Regions from separate parts of the Streptomyces sp. Root1310 genome, predicted to be linked through region 1. Evidence: riboswitches for the same ligand, from Rfam matches in the RefSeq annotation. Region 1 holds a riboswitch; each other region holds the start of a gene.
What was found. Region 1 has a riboswitch for cobalamin ahead of ASD48_RS14520 (energy-coupling factor ABC transporter permease). Riboswitches for the same ligand answer to the same signal wherever they lie in the genome.

Region 1 (2,189 bases):
CGGTAGCTGTCCTCGGCGATCGGGTCGTCGAGCCAGGGCAGCGCCTCCCAGGGCTTGGTGCCGAGCAGGTCGGGCACGGCGGAGCCGAGCAGCCGGGCGGCCGTGGTGGTCGCGAAGGTGATGCGGCCGTCCACGTCCAGCGAGCAGCACCCGCCGGGGAACCGCTCGGCGAATTCGACGGCGGACTGCGCCTGCGCGGCTTCGGCCGGCCGGGCCCGGAGCGGCGGCAGCACCCGTGGCACCCCGCCGGCCCGTACGGGGTGTCCGTCGGCGGCCGCCCGTCCCAGGAACCGGGCCAGACGGACGCAGAGGCCGGTCACGGCCTCGCGTTCGCGCACGCTCAGCTGCGGGGGGTGCGAGGCGGGCCAGTGGAGCACCAACCCGCCCCAGACCTCCTCGCCAGTGGTGATCGGGGCGGCGGCCAGCGAGAAGCGGTACGGCACGACGAGCGACAGACGCGGATAGCGGCGGGCCATCTCCTCCGCGCCGCCGACCCACACCAGGCGTCGCTCCCGCACGGCGTCGGACACCGGCGACGCGGCCGTCAGCGCCACTCGCGCCCAGGGCAGGGAGATCTCCCAGGGGAGACCGCCCAGTACCGCGAGCCGCAGCACCGGCTCGTCGGCCGCCGGCAGATACACGGCGGTCACGGACGCGACGGTCTCCTTCATGCCCTCGGCCAGGACCTTGTCCAGGGACTCCGGACCCCAGCCCCCACCCGACCCGGCAGCGGCAGCATCCGGCACACTCTCACCTTCCCCGCAGCGCAGGGGGCGCTCGCCGAACGACGGGCATGCCCCCGGGCACCGAGGGCCGTCACCCCTACGGCGGACCCTACGCCGACCGTGCGGACCCGGCATTTCGTCGAGCCCGCGGACGGCGGCCGTGCGCCGGGGTGAGCCGTCGTCCGCCGTCCTCGCGCCCCGCATCGCCGCTTGTCAGCGCGTCTGTGTGGGCACTACTGTCACCACGCCTTGGTGAACGGGAAATCCGGTGTGATGCCGGTGCGGCCCTCGCCACTGTGATCGGGAAGTCCGGCTCCGGCCCTCGCGGGCAGCCACTGGGTCCTCGGGACCCGGGAAGGCGGAGCACGGGCGGTGGTACCCGTGAGCCAGGAGACCGGCCAAGGCACGTCAACCATCCACGAGGTGCTGGAGAGGGTCTGCTCAGCCATGCACATAGCCGAGGGTTTTCTGCCTCCGGCGCATGCGATCGCCTGGGGCGTCGCATCCGCGCCATTCGTCGTCCACGGAGTACGGTCACTCACCCGTGAGGTCAGGGAGCACCCCGAGAGCACCCTGCTCCTCGGCGCCTCCGGGGCCTTCACGTTCGTCCTGTCCGCGCTGAAACTTCCTTCGGTGACCGGGAGTTGCTCACACCCCACCGGCACGGGGCTCGGCGCCATCCTGTTCCGGCCGCCGATCATGGCGGTGCTGGGCACCATCACCCTGCTCTTCCAGGCGCTGTTGCTCGCCCACGGCGGCCTGACGACGCTCGGCGCCAACGTCTTCTCGATGGCCGTCGTCGGCCCCTGGGCCGGATACGCGGTCTACCGGCTGCTGCGGCGGTTCTCCGTGCCGCTGATGGTCACGGTGTTCTTCGGCGCGTTCGTGGCCGACCTGTCCACCTACTGCGTCACCAGCGTGCAGCTGGCGCTCGCCTTCCCGGACCCGGGCAGCGGATTCCTGGGCGCGCTCGGCAAGTTCGGCTCCATCTTCGCCGTGACCCAGCTCCCGCTCGCGGTCAGCGAGGGGCTCCTCACGGTGTTCGTGATGCGGCTGCTGACCCAGTCCAGCAAGGGTGAACTGACCAGGCTGGGCGTGCTCGTGACCGGCGGCCGGACCAACTCCGGTGCCGAGACCGAGGCGGTGGCCCGGTGAGCCGTAACGCGAAGATCAACGCCCTGCTGCTGTTCGTGGTGGCCGCGCTGGCCGTCCTGCCGCTGGCCCTCGGGCTCGGCGACCACAAGGAGGAGCCGTTCACGGGCGCCGACGCGGAGGCGGAGACGGCGATCACCGAGATCCGGCCGGACTACGAACCCTGGTTCTCGCCCCTGTACGAGCCGCCGTCCGGCGACATCGAGTCGGCGCTGTTCGCCCTCCAGGCGGCCCTCGGCGCGGGGGTCCTCGCCTACTACTTCGGTCTGCACCGGGGACGGCGGCAGGGCGAACTCCGGGCCCTGGCACAGC
Region 2 (2,189 bases), on a different contig from region 1:
CACCACCCACTCGGTCTCCGGTGCGGTGATGGGCGCGGGGCTGGGCCGCAAGGGCGGTGTGGTCCGCTGGTCGACCGCGACCCGGATGTTCGTCGCGTGGGGCCTGACGCTCCCGGCCGCGGCCCTGGTGGGCGCGCTCGCCGAGTCCGTCACCGGCCTGGGCGACTGGGGCACGGCCCTCGTCGCGGTCTTCCTGATCGCCTCCAGCGCGGCCATCTGGAAGATCTCCCGGCGCGAGGTCGTCGACGCCTCGAACGTCAACGAGCCCGACGAGCCGGCAGGCGTCGTCACGACGGCGATCGCCGCCGTCACCCCGCCGCCCGCGGGCACCCTGGCCGAGGACCTCACGGACCTGACGGCCACGATCCCCGGCCCGGCGGCAGAGCCCGCGACCCCCGCCGCTCCCCCGGCCGCGGCCGTCTGAGCCCGCGCACCCGGCACGAAGGAAGAGAAGCAGCATGAAGATCGACTGGGCAGCCCTGGGCTCTGTCTTCGGCGTCAGCCTCGTGGTCACCGTGGGCCTCGTCGCCCTGTTCACCCTCGGCATCATGGGCCTGTCGCGACAGGAACGCGCGTCGGCGCAGGGCGGCTCGGCCACCCTCGCGGTGACCGGCGCGTACGCGTGCTTCGCGGCCTGCGCGGCGGCGGTGGCGTACGGGATCTCACTGATCGTCGCCTGACACCCCGTCCGCACACGCGGCACCCGGACACGCGGCACCCGAACACCCCTGAGGTGCGGGACGGATCACCGTCCCGCACCTCTTGTCGTTCGCGGCCCCGCCCACCGGCCCTGTGTGGGGTTCTGCACACTCGAGCCTCGCAGGTCAAAGGCAAGTTGACGGCTCTTGCGGGCCGTGGTGGACTGCCCGAGCCATGTACGGCAGCAGAAGAGGAAGCCGGTGTGAATCCGGCGCGGTCCCGCCACTGTGACCGGGGTAGGAACCCCCGGGAGCCAGGAACTCTCGCCGCCGGTCTCGTCGAACCAGGGCGTGGACACCCTGAGTGAGGACATATCGCCATGCTCGCTCGGCCGTTGAGGTACAGCACCAGGTCGCTGCCCGACCCCACGGCCGGCTGAGCCGATGCGTGCCGATCGCCTCTACGCGTACGGCGCCGCCACCGGCCTCCTGGGCGACCTGCTGCTCGGCGATCCCCGCCGAGGGCATCCCGTCGCCGCGTTCGGGCGGGCCGCCGGTGCCGTCGAGCGGCTGCTGTGGCGGGACCACCGGGGGCGCGGTGCCCTGCACGCCGTCGTGTGCGCCGGTGGGGCCGTGGCGCTGGGAGCCGCCGCCGAACGGGCCGTACGCCGCTCCCCCGCCGCCACCGTCGCTCTCGTCTCCGCCGCCACCTGGGCGGTGGTCGGGGGCAGTTCGCTGGTCCGGGAGGCCCGGGCCATCGGCCGGGCGCTCGAAGCGGGGAACGTCGAGGCCGCCCGGGAGCGGCTGCCGCATCTGTGCGGGCGGGATCCGCAGGCGCTGGACGCCGACGGGATCGCCCGCGCGGTCGTGGAGTCCGTCGCCGAGAACACCTCCGACGCCGTCGTGGGGGCCCTGGTGTGGGGGGCCGTGGGCGGGGTGCCGGGCCTGGTCGGGTTCCGGGCCGTCAACACCCTGGACGCCATGGTCGGTCACCGGTCGCCGCGGTATCTGCGCTACGGCTGGGCCGCCGCCCGTCTCGACGACGTCGCCGGATGGCCGGGAGCCCGGCTGACCGCCGTGCTCGCCGCCCTCGCGGGGGACGATCCGCGGGGCGCCGTGCGGGCCTGGCGGGCCGACGCCCACCGGCATCCGAGCCCCAACGCCGGGCCGGTGGAGGCGTCGTTCGCCGGCGCCCTCGGGGTGCGGCTGGGCGGGACCCTGTCGTACGCCGGGCGGGTCGAGCACCGGCCCGTGCTGAACGGCGCGGCCGGGCGGCCCGTCGTCGCCCCGGACATCGAACGGGCCGCGCGGCTCTCCCGCCGTGTCGGTCTGCTCGCGCTCGGCGTCACCGTCGCCGCGCGCGTCGCCGCCACGAGCATCGTCGCGGGGACGCGGAGAAACCAGAGCAGCCAGAGCAACCAGCCGAAGGGGCGTACGACATGAGCGGGGGTCTCCTCGTCGCCGGCACCACCTCCGACGCCGGCAAGAGCGTCGTCACGGCAGGGATCTGCCGGTGGCTGGTGCGGCAGGGGGTGAAGGTCGCGCCGTTCA
Region 3 (2,189 bases), on a different contig from region 1:
GTCGCCGAGCCGGTCGAAGTAGGAGGCGACCAGGAGCCTGGGCCGGTCGGTCAGGGCGCCGAGAGCGCGGTAGGCGCGGGCGGTGGCAGCCAGTTCGGCCGGGGTACGGTCCTGGACGAGGGCGGGCTCGTCCAGCTGTACCCACGCGGCGCCGGCCGCGCGCAGGTCGGCGAGCACCTCGGCGTACACCGGCAGCAGCCTGTCCAGCAGGCTGAGCGGCTCGAAGTCCGCGGGCACGCCCGGGGCGGGCTTGGCGAGCAGCAGGTAGGTGACCGGGCCGACCAGTACCGGGCGGGCGCTAAGCCCGAGGGCGAGGGCCTCCCCGAGCTCGGCGACCTGCTTGGCCGGATCGGCCGTGAAGACGGTGTCCGGTCCCAACTCGGGTACCAGGTAGTGGTAGTTGGTGTCGAACCACTTGGTCATCTCGAGCGGCGCGACGTCCTGGGTGCCGCGTGCCATGGCGAAGTAGCCGTCGAGCGGATCGGTGGCGACGGCGTCGCGGTGGCGGCCGGGGATCGCGCCGACCATGACGGTGGTGTCCAGGACGTGGTCGTAGTACGAGAAGCCGCCGGTCGGTACCTCGTCGATGCCGGCCTCGGCGAGCTGCCGCCAGTCGGCGGCGCGCAGTTCGGCGGCGGTGGTCCGGAGGGCGTCGGCGGTGACGCGGCCCTTCCAGTAGCCCTCTACGGCCTTCTTCAGTTCCCGGTTCGGTCCCTGGCGGGGGTAGCCGTACACGGTGGCCCGTGCCGCCGCGGCTGCGGACTTCGCTGTCACGGAAATCTCCTTCGCGAGATATCTCCCTGGGATCCCGGGACGGGACGCGAGCGCGAAGGGGTGACGAACCGGGCGGACCGATCCCGCGCGGCGCGGCGCGGTCGTTCGCCTGATATGTACGCCGACCCGCCCACGAGGTCACCGGGATTTCCGCGCACGAGTCCTTTCGCGCGCGGGCAACGGGCAGGTCTTCGGACTCACGGGCACGTCTCTGTGTACGGAGTGCGTACGAGACACCTACTGGCCGTCGCTTCCCAGACCCTGTTCGTGGGTCCAGTGCGTATGACGGCGGTCGTTCCCGCTCACCGCTGCGGGGCAGTCCCGGATTTCCACCGGGTTCCCTCTTGCGACGCATCCCGCCTGGCGGACGGGGCGAACCAGCTGCGCCCGCCAGCCTACGGGGCGCTCCTCCGGCGCGCCGGATGACCTCGGCCGTTCGGATGGTGAGGTGGAACACGCGTTCGGCATGCTTGGAAGACGCCGAGGGCGGGAAGCGCCCCACTCCGACTTCCACGCAGCGAGGATCACCATGTCCAAGGACCGTCCCTGGAACCGCAGTCCCGAACCGGAGCCCGCCGGGCGGCCCGCACCGGCGCACGTCTTCCCGCCGTTGGCCGGGCTGGAGATCCACGGTATGGACGACGCGCAGGTCCGGGCCCACTGCCTGCGACAGGCCCGGTACCGGCTCGCCTCCTACGAACACCTGCGCCGCCGCGACGACGAGCACCTGGAGACCGCCACCAGGTACGCCGTCCTCGCCGATGCCTTCCGGCCCGGGTCCACGCCCACGGAGGAGTAGCCGCGTGCCGCGCGCCGATCGCGACGGTGGGTCACGCAACCGGTGCGGGCCGGAACTCCGGGGGGAGCTCGGGCGGCTGACCTGTGGTCCACATCGCCTGGACGGACATGCGGCTGATACGCCATCCCCCGTGCTCGCGCCGCAGTTCGGCCTCCCAGTGGCCACCCACCGTGAAGACAGGGTCGGCGTCCTCGCCGCGCCGCCGAAGCGTCTCCTCGTGGTGAACGTGCGTCATCAACGCGTTCCAGGACGCCGTGGCCCTCCCCGAGGCCGGTTCGACGTCGACCAGGAGGTCGGAGGTGATGTGCTGGGTGCGGGCGTACCGCTCGAGTGCCTCCCTGGCGTGCGCCATCGCGTCGACGCCGTCGGCCGCGCCGATCGGGGTCGTCGTCCGGACGTCGTCGGTGACGTAGTCACGGGCCCAGTCGCCCTCGAACTTCCGCTCGTCCAGAGCTCGGAAGAACCGGCTGACGAGCCTGCTGATCTCGGTGTGATCCGTCTGCGTGGTCGTAGTGGTCATGGCCGAAGCGTCGGCCCTCAAGCGCGCTTGAGGTTAAGGTCGGAGCGCGTCCGGTCGCATCGCGGCGGGGCGCAGCACGTGGGGTCGGCCCTGCGC
Region 4 (2,189 bases), on a different contig from region 1:
GAGCCAGAGCCGGGGCGGGACCGTGCCGAACGTCGGCCAGACCATCAGGTTGGAGCTGTGGACCGTCCGGTCGACGTTGACGGTCAGGGCGTCCAGCCAGACGATCCTCCCGGCCTCCAGCGGCTCCACCGGGAAGACCTCGGCGACCTCCGGCGTGAAGTCCTCCGCACCCGGCAGGAAGTCCATCCCGAGGTTGACCCCCGCGCTCGCGGCGTGCAGGTCCCGTACCTCCTGGTGCGGTTCCGCAGCGGCGATCGCCGGGTCGAAGCGGACCAGGACCAGTTCGGGAAAGCGCAGCCCGAGGGCGCGCGCCAGCTCGCCCACGATCACCTCGGCGACGAGCGCCTTGCGGCCCTGCGCGGAGCCCGTGAACTTCACGACGTAGGTGCCCAGGTCGTCGGCCTCGACGACGGCGGGCACGGAGCCGCCCGCCCGCAGCGGAGCCACGTAGCGGGTCGCCGTGACCTCGGTCAACATGACTCTCTCCCTCTGGCCTGAAGGAGCATAGTAACCAGGCCCGACAGCCGGCGAACGGGGCCGAGCCGGCGCGCGCGGAGGCCCGCGGGCGGCCTCCGCGGCTGTGGTAGCTCGCCCAGGCCGGTCGAACCCATGTGCGCACGCGAGTGTGTACGGGTCAGGGAATCCGGTGCGAATCCGGAGCTGACGCGCAGCGGTGAGGGCGACGGGCGGGGCACGGCCACCGGACGGCGTACGCGGTCCGGGAAGGCGCCTCGTCCGGGTGACCCCGAGTCCAAGGACCTGCTGGCGACCCCCGCAGCCGGGAGACGGCCGGGGGAGCACCGTACGACCGGGCTTCGCGCTTGAGCCCCCGACGCGGCTGACGGTCTGCCTCGGTCACGCCAGGACCCTGGACGCGTTCGCCTTCGGGCAGGACGCGACCCTCTGCCTCGGGGTCTCCGTGGCCCGCACCCGTCTGGTACTGCTGTGCACGACCGCGCTGCTCACAGCCACCCTGGTGAGCTCGGCCGGGGCGATCGGCTTCGTCGGCCCGGTGCTCCCGCACGCCGCACGGGTCCTCACCGGCCCCGGCCGCACCCGGCTGCTGCCCGCCACCGCCCTGACCGGCGCGGTGTTCCTGGTCTGGGTCGACACCCTCGCCCGCACCGTGCTCGACCCCCAGGAGGTGCCGGTGGGCGTGGTGACCTCCCTCATCGGCGTCCCGGCTTTCGTCGCCGCGCTGTACCGCGCGAAGGAGACCCGATGACAGCGCATCGCCGTCGTCGAGCAACAGGCCGACACCCCACTCGCGTTGAACGTCCACGACGTCGTACGCCTCGGCCGCGTCCCGCACCGCCGCGCCTGGGCCGCCACCGCCGCCGACGAGGAGGCCGTCCGCTCCGCGCTCGCGCGCACCGGGCTCGCCGACAAGGCCCACCGGCCCTGGCACTCCCTCTCCGGTGGCGAGCGCCAGCGCGTCCAGATCGCCCGCGCCCTGGCCCAGGAACCCCGCGAACTCCTCCTGGACGAACCCACCAACCACCTCGACATCCGGCACCAGCTCGCCCTGCCGGCCCTGATCACCGAACTGCGGGTCACCAGCGTCGTCGCGCTGCACGACCTCAACCTCGCCGCGATGTACTGCGACCGGCTCGTCGTCCTCGAGGAGGGGCGCGTGGTGGCCTGCGGCAGCCCGCGCGACGTCCTCACCGAGGCGCCCGTCGCCGACGTCCACGGCGTCCGGGCCGCCGTCACGGCCGACGGCCCCGACGGCCGCCCGCACATCCGCTTCCTGGGCGCCGCGCCGACTCCTGACGCGGCATCGGCGCGCGGCTACTCCCCTGCCCGTGCGGCGTTCCGGATCCATTCACGGGCCTGCTCCGGCGTGGCCGCGACCCGGACCCCCGCGGGGACCGGCGGTCTGCGCACCACGACCACGGGCAGCCCCGCCGCCCGAGCGGCGGTCAGTTTCGGGGCGGTGGCCGCTCCCCCGCTGTCCTTGGTCACGACGACGTCGATCCGGTGGCGGCGCAGCAGTTCGCGCTCCCCGTCGAGCGTGAAGGGTCCCCGGTCGAGCAGTACCTCCATGCGGGACGGGACCGGCGCCTCGGGTGCCTCGACCGACCGTACGAGGAACCACAGGTCGTCCAGGGCCGCGAAGGCGGCGAGCCCCAGGCGCCCGGTGGTGAGGAACACCCGCCGGCCGAGCGAGGGAAGCAGCTCGGCGGCCT

Region 2: it holds a riboswitch for cobalamin, as region 1 does, so the genes downstream of both, ASD48_RS00305 (cobalamin biosynthesis protein) here and ASD48_RS14520 (energy-coupling factor ABC transporter permease) in region 1, are expected to answer to the same signal.
Region 3: it holds a riboswitch for cobalamin, as region 1 does, so the genes downstream of both, metE (5-methyltetrahydropteroyltriglutamate--homocysteine S-methyltransferase) here and ASD48_RS14520 (energy-coupling factor ABC transporter permease) in region 1, are expected to answer to the same signal.
Region 4: it holds a riboswitch for cobalamin, as region 1 does, so the genes downstream of both, ASD48_RS35810 (iron chelate uptake ABC transporter family permease subunit) here and ASD48_RS14520 (energy-coupling factor ABC transporter permease) in region 1, are expected to answer to the same signal.

Annotation. Positions count from the first base shown of each region.
Region 1 is NZ_LMEQ01000005.1:181,551-183,739, reverse strand. Features, by position in the region: gene ASD48_RS14525 (SpoIIE family protein phosphatase) at 1-746, opposite strand, end outside; cobalamin riboswitch at 959-1,143, shown strand; gene ASD48_RS14520 (energy-coupling factor ABC transporter permease) at 1,173-1,880, shown strand; gene ASD48_RS14515 (energy-coupling factor ABC transporter substrate-binding protein) at 1,877-2,189, shown strand, end outside.
Region 2 is NZ_LMEQ01000001.1:58,506-60,694, forward strand. Features, by position in the region: gene ASD48_RS00295 (inorganic phosphate transporter) at 1-424, shown strand, start outside; gene ASD48_RS00300 (hypothetical protein) at 459-680, shown strand; cobalamin riboswitch at 841-983, shown strand; gene ASD48_RS00305 (cobalamin biosynthesis protein) at 1,083-2,081, shown strand; gene ASD48_RS00310 (cobyric acid synthase) at 2,078-2,189, shown strand, end outside.
Region 3 is NZ_LMEQ01000023.1:392,258-394,446, reverse strand. Features, by position in the region: gene metE (5-methyltetrahydropteroyltriglutamate--homocysteine S-methyltransferase) at 1-774, opposite strand, end outside; cobalamin riboswitch at 953-1,156, opposite strand; gene ASD48_RS25860 (hypothetical protein) at 1,304-1,573, shown strand; gene ASD48_RS25855 (nuclear transport factor 2 family protein) at 1,605-2,093, opposite strand; gene ASD48_RS45570 (hypothetical protein) at 2,127-2,189, opposite strand, start outside.
Region 4 is NZ_LMEQ01000032.1:618,559-620,747, reverse strand. Features, by position in the region: gene ASD48_RS35815 (HipA family kinase) at 1-477, opposite strand, end outside; cobalamin riboswitch at 637-761, shown strand; partial or broken gene ASD48_RS35810 (iron chelate uptake ABC transporter family permease subunit) at 839-1,225, shown strand; partial or broken gene ASD48_RS42850 (ABC transporter ATP-binding protein) at 1,229-1,756, shown strand; gene ASD48_RS35805 (cobalt-precorrin-6A reductase) at 1,792-2,189, opposite strand, start outside.